DNA from 2 places in the Roseovarius aquimarinus genome. Region 2 is predicted to be linked to the other one. Evidence: riboswitches for the same ligand, from Rfam matches in the RefSeq annotation. Region 2 holds a riboswitch; the other holds the start of a gene.
What was found. Region 2 has a riboswitch for cobalamin ahead of ACGRVM_RS01425 (hypothetical protein). Riboswitches for the same ligand answer to the same signal wherever they lie in the genome.
Positions count from the first base shown of each region.

Region 1: another riboswitch for cobalamin. It lies ahead of ACGRVM_RS02385 (TonB-dependent receptor plug domain-containing protein); the one in region 2 lies ahead of ACGRVM_RS01425 (hypothetical protein).

Region 1 is NZ_JBIHMM010000001.1:488,782-495,331, forward strand. It holds gene ACGRVM_RS02350 (invasion associated locus B family protein) at 1-21, opposite strand, end outside; gene ACGRVM_RS02355 (helicase HerA-like domain-containing protein) at 532-2,070, shown strand; gene ACGRVM_RS02360 (HU family DNA-binding protein) at 2,199-2,771, shown strand; tRNA gene ACGRVM_RS02365 (tRNA-Val) at 2,791-2,865, shown strand; partial or broken gene ACGRVM_RS02370 (histidine phosphatase family protein) at 2,954-3,025, shown strand; gene ACGRVM_RS02375 (histidine phosphatase family protein) at 3,111-3,527, shown strand; tRNA gene ACGRVM_RS02380 (tRNA-Val) at 3,578-3,653, shown strand; cobalamin riboswitch at 3,767-3,971, shown strand; gene ACGRVM_RS02385 (TonB-dependent receptor plug domain-containing protein) at 4,111-5,943, shown strand; gene ACGRVM_RS02390 (ABC transporter substrate-binding protein) at 6,011-6,550, shown strand, end outside.
Region 2 is NZ_JBIHMM010000001.1:293,367-299,916, forward strand. It holds gene ACGRVM_RS01420 (ATP-dependent helicase) at 1-2,185, shown strand, start outside; cobalamin riboswitch at 2,290-2,493, shown strand; gene ACGRVM_RS01425 (hypothetical protein) at 2,610-2,873, shown strand; gene ACGRVM_RS01430 (iron chelate uptake ABC transporter family permease subunit) at 2,870-3,670, opposite strand; gene ACGRVM_RS01435 (ATP-binding cassette domain-containing protein) at 3,660-4,460, opposite strand; gene ACGRVM_RS01440 (Fur family transcriptional regulator) at 4,457-4,945, opposite strand; gene ACGRVM_RS01445 (zinc ABC transporter substrate-binding protein) at 5,047-6,177, shown strand; gene ACGRVM_RS01450 (DUF1007 family protein) at 6,165-6,550, shown strand, end outside.

The DNA.
Region 1 (6,550 bases), 200 kb from region 2:
GATGGAAATCGAGTTGGGCATAATGTCCCCTTCATGCTTGAAGTTTCCCGGATCACTCCGGGCGTCCCGGCGCATCTAACATGACGCGCGGGCACTGTCAGGGCCAAATTTCGCGGCGCCGTCCGCCTCATAGCGGATTTCCGCAAGCGCGCTCGGAGCAGGGACAAAACCCGGCACGAAGCCTCTGCGCATAGAAAAAGGGGCCGGCTGGCCCCTTCTTCCGTGATCTCCCTGCCGGACTTGGCCGACTTAATAATTGCAGTGAACGCTACGACAGCGGAGAATCGTCGTCAACAGTCAAAATAAGGCAGCTTTCCGACATGATTGCCGGCCGGAGAAATGCGCGCCACGGTGGCCCGAAAAAAGGCCGCACTCACAACGAGCGCGGCCAGTCTGACAGGGAGGACATGGCCCCGCCGCAAGGAGGACATGCGCGCGGGGACGAATTTGATACTGGCGGGGAAAGGTTAAGATTGTATGGTCACGCGGCGCGGTTTTTGAGCCGCGCGGCGATTTGGGGGATCGAGACGCATGACGGGCAGCATTTTCATCGGCGGCGGCGGGCCGGACTATTCCGAGGCGCAGCGCCTCGCTCTGAAATACGCCAATCGTCACGGGCTGATCGCCGGGGCCACGGGCACGGGCAAGACGGTGACCTTGCAGATCCTGGCCGAGGGTTTTTCCGCCGCCGGCGTGCCGGTCTTCCTGTCGGACGTGAAGGGCGATCTCTCGGGTCTCGCCGAAGCCGGGAGCGAGAGCTTCAAGCTGCACGGCGCCTTCACCAGCCGCGCCGAGAAGATCGGCCTCGCGGATTACGGCTATGACGCCTTTCCCGTCACCTTCTGGGACCTCTTCGGGGAACAGGGCCACCCCGTGCGCACCACGCTGGCCGAGATGGGGCCGCTTCTCCTCAGCCGCCTGATGGAGCTCAGCGAGGCGCAGGAGGGTGTCATGAACATCGCCTTTCGCGTCGCCGACGAGGAGGGCATGCCGCTCCTCGATCTCAAGGACCTTCAGGCGCTGCTGGTCTGGGTGGGCGAGAACCGCGATGCGCTGTCGCTGCGCTACGGCAATGTCTCGACGCAGTCCGTGGGCGCGATCCAGCGCCAGCTGATGGTGCTCGAGAACCAGGGCGGCGCCGAACTTTTCGGAGAACCGGCGCTCGAGCTGGGTGATCTGATGCATGTCGGCGCGGACGGGCGCGGGCAGATCAACATCCTCGCGGCGGACAAGCTGATGGGCTCGCCCCGGCTCTATGCCACCTTCCTTCTGTGGCTGCTCTCCGAGCTTTTCGAGACGCTGCCCGAGGTGGGCGATCCGGACAAGCCCAAGCTCGTCTTTTTCTTCGACGAGGCGCATCTGCTCTTCGACGATGCGCCCAAGGCGTTGGTCGACAAGGTCGAGCAGGTGGCGCGGCTCATCCGCTCCAAGGGCGTCGGCATCTATTTCATCACGCAGAACCCCGATGACGTGCCCGAGGATATTCTGGGCCAGCTCGGCAACCGGGTGCAGCATGCGCTGCGTGCCTTCACCGCGCGCGACCGAAAGGCGCTCAGCCGCGCCGCCGAGACCTATCGGCCCAATGCGCGTTTCGAGACGGTGGACGCGATCCGCGATGTCGGCGTGGGCGAGGCCGTGACCTCCATGCTCGAGGACAAGGGCGTGCCGGGCGTGGTCGAGCGCACGCTCATTCGTCCGCCCTCCTCGAAACTCGGGCCGATCGACGCCGCCGCGCGCCGCGCGGCGCAGGCTTCGTCCCCAGCCGCCGGAAAATACGAGACCCGCGTCGATCGCGAGTCGGCCTACGAGATGCTGAAATCGCGCGCCGAGGCCGCGGCCGCCGAGGCCGCCGAAGCCGAAGACGCCGCCGAGGCGCAATCGGTGGCGGAGCGCGAATTCAATGCCGGGCGGCGCTATTCCGGAAGCCGGACCGCACGCTCGAGCGCGCGGCGCGAGAGCGAGGGCGGTTTCGGCGAGGCGCTCACCGGCGCGCTTCTCAAGGAGCTTCAGGGGACAACCGGACGGCGTCTCGTCAGGGGCATTCTGGGCGGGCTCTTCAAAGGGCGCTGAGCCTGCATTTGAAGGTAAAGCTGGCATATTGACACGCTTGGGGCTATGATCGTCGCCGAGCAGTCAACAATCATAACCCATAAAGGGAGGCAGCCGAAATGGTCAGCCGCAAGACGACAGGCAGCAAGATGAAAAGCAAGAGCCCCAAGACGAGCCGCGCGAGCGCGATGCCGCCCAAGCCGCCCGCGCCGCTGCGCGCACAGGGCAGCGTGACGACGATGGTGCCGAAGCCCCCGCTCGCCGTCGCCAAGGCAGCACCCGCGCAAGGCGGCGCGAAGAGTGCGCCCCAAGCTGTTGAAAAGACGAATGTAAGACCTGCCAAGCCTGCCCAGGCGACGGACGAGGCGGGTGCCGAGCAGCTCAAGAAGCAGGAGCTGATCTCGCTCGTAGTCGAGCGTTCGGGCGTCGCCAAGAAGCATGCGAAACCCGTCATCGAAGCCATGCTCGAGGTTCTGGGCGCCTCTCTCGCCGAGGGGCGCGAGCTGAACCTTCAACCGATGGGCAAGATCAAGCGCAAGCGCGTGAAGGAAACGCCGCAAGCCCGCGTCATCGTTGCGAATATCCGCCAGCCTTCGGCGGCGGTCGCGAGCATTCCCGCAGGCGTCGCCACCGCGGCGAGCATACCCGACGCCGCCATCGACACCTCCACCGCGCCGCTGCGTCATCCGCTGAAAGAAGCGGTTGCAGAGGGCAGCGACTGACGCTAGAAACCCATCCCAAGGGTGATTAGCTCAGTGGTAGAGCGCTTCGTTCACATCGAAGATGTCAGGAGTTCAAATCTCTTATCACCCACCATCTTTCACTGGCACTCCAGTCGCAGCGGCGCCCCGATCGGGCGCCGTTTCGCGTTGGGGCGCCGGGACTTTTTCGCAAGGCGACGCGCATGCATCTGCCTGACTGGCCCCCGATCTGGTTCCTGCGGCATGGCGAGACCGAATGGAACCTCGCCGGGCGCATTCAGGGGCGGCGTGACTCGCCGCTGACCGCAAGGGGCCGCGCGCAGGCAAGCCGGGCTGATCGCGCCCGCCTTGGCGCAGGTCTTGGCCGGGCCGGGCGGCATCTATGTCTCGCCGCTCGGACGCGCGCGCGAAACGGCGGCCATCGCCTTGCCCGGCACGCCCGCCGTCGTCGACCCGCGCCTCGCCGAGATCGACACGGGCGCCTGGGAGGGCCGCCTCAAATCCGAGTTGCCGAAGGGCGCGAGCGATCTTGAAACCTATGCCGCCGCGCCGGGCGGCGAGGGGCTGGATGCGCTCATGATACGGGTGCGGAACTTTGCCGATGGGCTGCGCGGACCGAGCATCGTGGTGGCGCATGGCCTCTGGGGGCAGGTGCTGCGCGGGCTTGCGCAGGGTATGGCCTTCGAGGAGATGGGCGCGCAGGAGAACGGGCAGGGCTGCGTCTACCATCTCGAGGACGGCCGCGAGCGGCGGATCGGCAGCGCGACGGCTGAGTGAGTCTCCAGGCTCTTGCGCGGGGGCGCCGATGGCGCTAATCCGTGCCCAGCGGGTGGTTAGCTCAGTTGGTAGAGCGTTTCGTTTACACCGAAAATGTCGGGGGTTCGAGCCCCTCACCACCCACCATTCCACCTTATCTCAATGAGATACTGGCCAAGGTTCATGTACGCTGCTGAGCGTGCACGTCGCCGCGCGCGAAAATTTTCGATTTTCCCTCTTTCCGCAGCGGGGGCCGCGCGCTAAGCAGGTCGTGCTTCGGTCCAAGCCCGCGAGGGCGATGGATAATAGGGAACGCGGTTCGGCCATCGGCCAATTCCGCGACTGCCCCCGCAACTGTAGGCGGCGAGCGAAGCCGGAACATGTCACTGCCGCGCGTTGCGGTGGGAAGACCCGGCCAAGCTGTGACCCGCGAGTCAGGAGACCTGCCGAAGTGCTCACCCTGTCCGGACGCGGGGCGCGTCATGGGCAACGGATCCTTCCGTTGTGGTGGCATCCTCGCCGCCTGCGGAAGCCACGCGCTTCTCCGCATGCTCATTCAAAGACGCAAGGCGCGCCCGAAATAGGGTGCGTTCGGAGACAGACCATGAAGACCAGACTTCTCGCCACCACGATTCTCGCCGGCGCGGCGGCCCACGCCGCCGGCCATGCCGAGGCCCAGCAGACATTCGACCTCGGCACCATCGTGCTTTCGAGCAGCCTCTCGCCTGTCGAGCGCGGCCGCACCGGCGCCACGGTCGAGGTGCTGGAGGGCGATGATGCGGGCGGCAACGACACGACCGTGCTCGATGCGCTGACGCGTCTGCCGGGCGTCACCTCTGTCTCGAATGGCGGCCTCGGAGCGTCCGCGGGCATCTTCATTCGTGGCCTGCCGTCGCGCTATGTGGGCGTGCAGATCAACGGGATCGACGTGGCCGACCCGTCCGGCACGCAGAACCAGTTCAACTTCGGCGGTCTCACGGCAGCGGGTGTCGAGCGGGTCGAAGTGCTCAAGGGCTCGCAATCGGCGCTCTACGGCTCGGAGGCGATCGGTGGCGTCATCAACATCACCACGTATCGCCCTGAAAAACTGGGCTATTCAGGCGCGGCGCAAGTCGAGGCCGGAAGCTTCGACACTTACTCCGGATCGCTGAGCGGCGGCTACAAGTCCGAGCGCGGCTTCGTTGCGCTCACCTATGGGCGCGTCGAGTCGGAGGGTATTTCGGCCCAGAGCTTCAACACCGAGAAGGACGGCTTCGAGCAGAGCACGTTGACCGGCAGCGCCGAATTCGACGCGACCGAGACCCTGACCATCGGCGGCTCGGTGCTCTATCGCGAAGGCGATATCGAGATCGACCGCAGCCGTTTTTCGAACAACGCAACCGGCGAGATTTCGACCGAGGAACTCGGCGCGCGCGTCTTCGCCACGCTTGAGACGGGCGCGGTGACGCATACGCTCAGCTACAGCTATTTCGACATCGACCGGAAGGATCCGACCGGCGGGACCACCCGCTTCGAAGGCGAGCGCCGCACGCTGTCCTATCTCGGCAGTGCCGAACTCGGCGCGCGCACGGTGCTGAATATCGGGGCGGAGCGCACGGACGAAGATATAGACTCGGGCACGACCGTCGGCTCGGAAGACAACTCCGCGGCGACGGCCGAGCTGCTGTTCAGCCCGACCGAGCAAATCGATCTTTCGGCGGCGCTGCGCTATGATGACAACTCGAGCTTCGGCGGCGAGACCACCGGCCGCGTCGCCGCCGTCTGGCGCCCCGTGGAAGATCTGGCCTTCCGCGCCGTCGTCGGGACCGGTTACCGCGCCCCATCGCTTTTCGAGCGGTTCAGCAGTTTCGGCGATCCGGCCCTTCAGCCCGAGAAGAGCATCAGCTACGAGCTGGGCGCCGAGAAGACCTATGGCGAGGCCGGCTTCATCAAGGCGACCCTGTTCTACACTGATATCGACGATCTGATCGATTTCGACGGCGCCGCGACGGCCTGCGGCAGCGGGTTCGGCTGCTACAACCAGGTTCCCGGCACCACGACGTCGAAAGGCATCGAGCTGTCGGGCGAGGTCGCGCTCACGGACGCGCTTCGCCTCTTTGGCGCCTACACCTATACCGATGCCGAGACCGAGGGCGCGCGCCTGACCCGCACGCCCAAGCATGACGCCGTGATCGGCCTCGGCGCCGACTTCACCGAGCGGTTCGCGGGATATGTCGATATCCGCCACGTCGCCGATATCGTTCCGAGCGCCTTCGCACCGGCGAACAACAAGGTGGGCGATTACACGCTGGTCGGTGCCGGGGTGAGCTATGATCTCAGCGACAATGCCGAGATCTACCTGCGGCTCGAGAACCTCTTCGACGAGGATTATGAGACCGCGGGCGGCTTCAACCAGCCGGGCCGGGCGGCCTATGTGGGGCTTCGTGCGTCTTTCTGAGCGCATAAGAACGCTGGCCGCGTCCGCCTGCCTGGCGGGCGCGGATCTGGCCTTTGCAGGCGCGGCGATGGCCGCGCCCGAGAGAGTCGTGTCGATCAATCTCTGCACCGATCAGCTTGCGATGCTGCTCGCGGGCGAGGGGCAGCTTCTGTCGGTCAGCCGCATCGCGCTCGACCGGCGCGTCTCGCCCATGGCGGATGAGGCGGCGGGTTATGCGATCAATGCGGGCCGCGCCGAGGAGGTGCATGTGATGCGCCCCGATCTGGTGGTCGCGGGCAGCTATACCTCGCGCGAGACGGTCGCGATGCTGCGCCGCCTCGGCATCGAGGTTATCCAGTTCGACATCACCCGCTCGCTCGAGGATGTGCGCGCGCGCATTCTCGAGATGGGCGCGGCGCTCGGGCGGCAGAAGGCCGCCGAAGAGATGGTCGCGCGCTTCGACGCCGATCTCGCCGAGCTGCGCGCGGGCGCGCGTGTCGGCGGCGGCGATCCGCGCGCGGCGCTTTACTATGCCAATGGTTATACCTCGGGCGAGCAGTCGCTCGCCGACGACATCCTCGCCGCCGCCGGTCTGCGCAACGCGCCCGCCGAAGCGGGGTACGACTGG
Region 2 (6,550 bases):
GACGCGCATCGTGCATTTGCTCAACACCGGCCGCGCACGCCCGAACGAGGTGCTGGCGGTGACCTTCACCAACAAGGCCGCGCGCGAGATGAAGACGCGCGTCGGCACGCTTCTGGGCCAATCCATCGAAGGGATGCCGTGGCTCGGCACGTTCCACTCGATCTGCGTCAAGCTTCTGCGCCGCCATGCCGAATTGATCGGCGTTGCGGGCACGAATCTCACGCTCAAGTCGAATTTCACCATTCTCGACACCGACGATCAGCTTCGCCTTCTCAAGCAACTCGTGCAGGCCGCCGGAATCGACGACAAGCGTTGGCCCGCGCGACAATTGGCGGGCGTCATCGACAACTGGAAGAACCGCGCGTGGATGCCGGACAAGGTGCCCGCCGCCGAGGCGAGCGCCTATAACGGCAAGGGGGTCGCGCTCTACAAGCAGTACCAGCGCCGCCTGATCGAACTCAACGCCGTCGATTTCGGCGATCTGCTGCTCCATGTCGTCACGATCTTTCAGACCCATGACGATATTCTACAGCAATATCAGCGCTGGTTCCGCTACATCCTCGTGGACGAGTATCAGGACACGAACGTCGCGCAATATCTGTGGCTGCGGCTTCTGGCGGGCGGGCACAAGAATATCTGCTGCGTGGGCGACGACGACCAGTCGATCTATGGCTGGCGCGGCGCCGAGGTGGGCAACATCCTGCGCTTCGAGACGGATTTTCCGGGTGCGCATGTCGTCCGGCTCGAGCAGAATTACCGCTCGACGCCGCATATCCTCGCCGCCGCGTCGGGCGTGATCGCGGGCAATCAGGGACGCCTCGGCAAGGAGCTTTGGACCGAGGTGGAGGAGGGCGAGAGGGTCCGCCTCATCGGCCATTGGGACGGCGAGGAGGAAGCCCGCTGGATCGGCGAGGAGATCGAGGCGATGCAGCGCGGCACGCGCGGCATGCGCGCTTTCGGCCTCGACGACATGGCGATCCTCGTGCGCGCCTCGCACCAGATGCGCGCTTTCGAGGACCGCTTCCTGACCATCGGTCTGCCCTACCGCGTCATCGGCGGGCCGCGCTTCTACGAGCGGATGGAGATCCGTGACGCGATGGCCTATTTCCGCTGCGTGACCTCGCCCTCGGACGATCTGGCGTTCGAGCGGATCGTGAACACCCCGAAGCGCGGCCTCGGCGACAAGGCGCAGCAGAAGATGCAGGTGACCGCCCGCCAGAACGGCGTGCCCCTGATCGAGGGCGCGCGTATCCTGCTCGAAGAGGGCGGGATCACCGGCAAGGGCGCGCGCGAGTTGCAGCTTCTTCTCGACGGCCTCACCCGCTGGGGCCGCATGAATGGCGACAAGGCGGTCAGCCATGTCGAGCTGGCCGAGATCATCCTCGACGAATCCGGCTATACCGAGATGTGGCAGAACGACAAGACGCCCGAGGCGCCGGGCCGGCTCGAAAACCTCAAGGAACTGGTCAAGGCGCTGGAGAATTTCGAGAACCTCACCGGCTTTCTCGAGCATGTCAGCCTCATCATGGATAACGAGAGCGACGATGCCGGAGCGAAAGTCAGCATCATGACGCTGCACGCCGCCAAGGGTCTCGAGTTTCCGGCGGTCTTTCTGCCCGGCTGGGAGGATGGCCTCTTCCCCTCGCAGCGCTCGATGGACGAGTCTGGTCTCAAGGGCGTCGAGGAGGAGCGGCGGCTCGCCTATGTCGGCATCACCCGCGCCGAGGAGGTCTGCACGATCTCCTTCGCGGGAAATCGCCGCGTCTTCGGCCAGTGGCAATCCTCGCTGCCCTCGCGCTTCATCGACGAGCTGCCCGAGGCGCATGTCGAGGTGCTGACGCCGCCCGGTCTCTATGGTGGCGGCTATGGCGCGGCGGCCGGTGTCCAGAACAGCATCGACGCGCGCGTGGCCGAGGCGAATGTCTACAACTCGCCCGGCTGGAAACGGATGCAGGCCCGCGCGGGGCAACGTCCCACGGCCCAGCCGCGCGAGGCGACATCGCCGGTGATCGACATGGCCGCCGCATCCTCGCACACGGTGGGCGAGCGGGTGTTCCATCAGAAATTCGGCTATGGCGAGATCGTCGCGCTCGAAGGCGACAAGCTCGAGATCGCTTTCGAGAAGGCCGGCACCAAGAAGGTCGTCGCGCGCTATGTGACCAGCCCGGACGACGTGCCGTTCTAGGCACCGCGCGCCCCTTTTCTTCTTGCCCCAAATATCCCTGCCGGAGGCGCAGGCCGCTTTCCGCGCGAGGGCGGCATGAATCGTTGCGCGCTCCTGCCGAATGCGCTTAGGTGATCGTCCAGGGTGCCGCGCGCTGCGCGGAGAATTGGGAAGCCGGTGGAAATCCGGCACTGCCCCCGCAACGGTCAGGGTGGGCGAGACGGCAAGAGCCACTGGGCGTATCCGCCCGGGAAGGATGCCGGATCATGGAGCGCCGCGGCGCTCCGGCCCCTCGAAGTCCGGAAACCAGCCTTGGACGATGACGTCAAACCGCGTGGGGCGGTGGGGGCGGCGTGACGGGTCCGCAGGATGCGGCCACCGTCCTTGCCCTCGCAGCCGCCCGCGCCCCAGGAGGTCCGGGGTTGGGCCGAGGAGAAGACTAGAGATGACCGTGACCCAGATCCTGAACGGGCTCGAGCGCGTGGAGGCCGTGGGCGCCGATGCCGATGCGGCGGCGCGCATGGGGCTGCTCGAATGGGCCTTCGCCCTGCCGGGCGCCGCCACGCCCGAAGCCGCGCGCGCGGCGCTCGACGCCGCGCCCGACCGTGTCGAGAGCGCGGCCGCGCGCGCCTTCGTACGCTATCTCGGCGAGGCGAGCACGCCCATGCCTCCCCCGGCGCGCCGGGGGCGCAAGGCGCGGTTTCACTAGCCGCGCCGCCGCGCCCCGATGCCCGTATAGATGCAGGACAGCGCGAAGAGGCCCGCCGCGGCGCTGACGATGGTCGGCCCCGTGGGCGTGTCGAGCCGGTAGGATACGAAAAGGCCCGATCCCGCCGAGGCGACCGCAAGCATGGCGGCGATCAGCGCCATGCCTTCGGGCGTGCGAGCGAAGGGCCGCGCCGTCGCGGCGGGGATGATGAGCAGCGCCGTGATGAGGAGCGCGCCGACCACCTTGATCGCGACCGCCACGACGATGGCGAGGGCGAGGGTGAGGATCAGTTCCTCCCGGCGCGGCTCGATGCCGCTGGCGCGCGCCAGATCCGGATCGAGCGTCGCCGTCAGAAGCGCCGACCAGCGCCAGCAGACCAGCGCCAGAACCAGCGCGGCCCCGCCCCAGATGATGCCCAGATCCCCGCGCGAGACCGACAGGATATCGCCGAAGAGGAAGGCCATCACATCGACGCGCACGCCGTCGAGAAGCGATACGCTGACGAGGCCGATCGCCAGCGCCGAATGCGCCAGCACGCCCAGCACGGTGTCGACGCTGCGCCCGCGCCCCGAAAGGGCCGTCACGAGCGAGGCCATGCAGAGCGCCACGAGGAGCGCGCCCGTGAAGATCGGCAGCGACAGCGCGAGCGAGAGCGCGACGCCGAGAATCGCCGCATGAGCCGTCGCATCCCCGAAATACGCCATGCGGCGCCAGACGACGAAACAGCCGAGAGGCGCCGCCGCCAGCCCCGTGCCGATCCCGGCAAGCGCCGCGCGCGTCATGAAATCATCCAGCATCGATTACCTTCTCCGGCTCTTTCGGGCCGTGCTCATGCGCGCAATCCTCGCCATGCACATGGTCATGGCGGTGGCGGTAGAGCGCCAACGCGCCTTGCGTGCCTTCGCCGAACAGCGCGCGATAGACCGGCGCCTCGGCCACGACCTCGGGCGTGCCTTCGCAGCAGATATGCCCGTTAAGGCAGATCACCCGGTCCGAGGCGCTCATCACGACATGCAGATCATGGCTCACCATCAGAACGGCGCAGCCCGTCTCGCGGCGCACATCCTCGATCTGGCGGTAGAAGGCGGCGGCGCCCGGCTGATCGAGCCCCGCCGCGCCTTCGTCGAGCATCAGAAGGTCCGGCTTCTCCAGAAGGGCGCGGGCCAGAAGGACGCGCTGGAATTGGCCGCCCGAGAGGCCCGCCATGGGGCGCTGAGCGATGTCCGGCACACCCGCCGCGATGAGCGCCTCGGCCGCAGCGCGGGCGCAGACGCGGCGCGGCAGGCCCAGAAAGCGGCGCACGGTGATGGGCAGGCTCGCGTCGAGGACGAGGCGCTGGGGCACATACCCGAGCCGCAGGCCCGGCTTGCGGCGGATCTCTCCCCGGCTGGGCCGCACACCGCCGAGAAGCGTGCGCAGGAAGGTGGACTTGCCCGAGCCATTGGGACCGACGATGGTCACGATCTCGCCGCGCCGAATGCTGAAATCGATATTGTCCAGAATGGTTTGCGAACCAATCTTGATGTTTAGGCCACGGCTCTCGATCAGCGCCTCTTCAGCGCCGCTTCGGCTCTTCGGTAGCGTCATGCTCGGGCCTCGTTATCGGTGCGGCAGACCCGGCAAAGGCCGATCGCCTCGCGCGTCACGCCTTCGATCTCGAAATGCGCTTCCTCGGCGGCGCGCGCCAACTCGCCCGCGCCCGGTGCGGTGTCGGCTTCGTCCACCCGTTTGCAGTTGCGACAGATCAGAAAGGCGGGCGCGTGGCGCTGCCCGGTATGGGCACAGGCGATGAAGGCGTTGAGCCGTTCGATTCGATGCGCGAAGCCGTGGCTGACCAGAAAATCGAGCGCGCGGTAGGCGATCGGCGGTTGTGTGCCGAGACCTTCGGCGCGTAGAACCGCGAGGATGTCGTAGGCGCCGAGGGCCTTGTGTTCCTCGAGAAGAAGCTCGAGAACGCGGCGTCGCACCGGCGTGAATTGAAGCCCTTTATCCGCGCAAGTCCGCTCGGCCGCGCGCATGCAGGTTTCGATGCACCCGTCATGATCGTGGCTCTGCGCGGCGTGGTTTGACATCGAGGTCCTGTGGCGCGGCAAGGCGCTTGAAATGTTATATTATAGCATGTATTGCCCGGTGAGATGTTACATAGTTACAATGCGGAGAGCTGTCCATGAAAATGTTGCGCACTTGCCTTGTCGGAACCTTCGCCTTCTCGGCGTCGGTCCAGGCGGGCCATTCCGAAGTTCCGCGCGTCGCGACCGATATCGCGCCCGTCACGGGGCTTGTCGCGCGGGTGATGGAAGGCGTGCCCGGGGCCGAGCCGGTGGGGCAGGTCGTGCGCGCGGGCGCATCGCCCCATGGCTATGCGATGCGTCCCTCCGAAGCGGCTTTTCTCGAGCAGGCGGACGCGGTATTCTGGATCGGTGAGACGCTGACGCCGTGGCTGGATGGGTCCATCGAGACACTGGCGCCTGACGCCCGCGTCGTCGGCCTCCTGGATGCGGACGTGACAGAGGTAATGGAGTTCCGCGAAGGCGCGCGCTTCGATCACGATGGGCATGGACATGGTGACGAAGGGCACGGCCACGACCATGACGAGCATGCCAAGGACGAGCACGACCACGACCATGATGAGCACGCCAAGGACGAGCACGACCACGGGCATGACGAGCATGCCAAGGACGAGCACGACCATGGGGATGAAGAGCATGCCAAGGACGAGCACGACCACGGGCATGACGAGCAAGCCAAGGAAGAAGGACACGGCCATGAGGGCCACGACCACGATCACTCCGGCGTCGATCCGCATGCCTGGCTCGATCCGGACAACGGCCGCGCGTGGCTCGACGTGATCGCGGCGGAGCTTTCGCGCCTCGATCCGGCCAATGCCGAGATCTACGAAGCCAATGCCGCGGCGGGCAAGGAAGAGATCACCGCCGCCGAGGCGGATGTGCGCGCGATGCTCGAGCCGCGGAGCGGTGCGCGCTTCGTGGTCTTCCATGATGCCTATCACTATTTCGAACACCATTTCGGGTTCCCCGCCGCCGGCGCGATCGCGGATGGCGACGCCGCCGATCCCGGCCCCGCGCGTCTCGAGGAGATCCGCAACCTCATCGCGGATATCGGCGCGACCTGCGCGCTTGCCGAGCCGTCCCACAATCCCGGCTTCGTGGAGACCGTGACCGACGGCACCGGCGCGCGCATCGGCATGGTCGATCCGCTCGGCTTCGAGATCGAGATGGGTCCGGGCTATTATCCGGCGCTTCTGCGCGACATGGCGGAACGGCTGGCTGAATGCACAAGCTGAAGGCGATCATGACGGCCGCGATGCTGGCCCTGCCCGCCGGGCAGGGCACGGCGCATCCGCATGTCTTCATCGACGCGGCGCTGTCGCTGATCTTCGACGACGAGGGCCGGCTGGCGGCGCTGCGCATCGGCTGGTCCTACGACGAGTTCTATTCTCTGGTGATGATCGAGGATGCGGGCCTCGATGCGGATGGCGACGGCACGCCCGAGCCCGACAAGCTCGAGGCGTTCGCGGGCAAGGACGTGGACTGGGACGCGGGGTTTCCGGGTGACGTGACGCTCGAGCGCGAGGGCAGCGACGTCGCGCTCGCGCGGCCCGTCAAGCACCGCGCCTATTACGAGGAGGGCCGGATCATCACGACGCATGTGCGCCC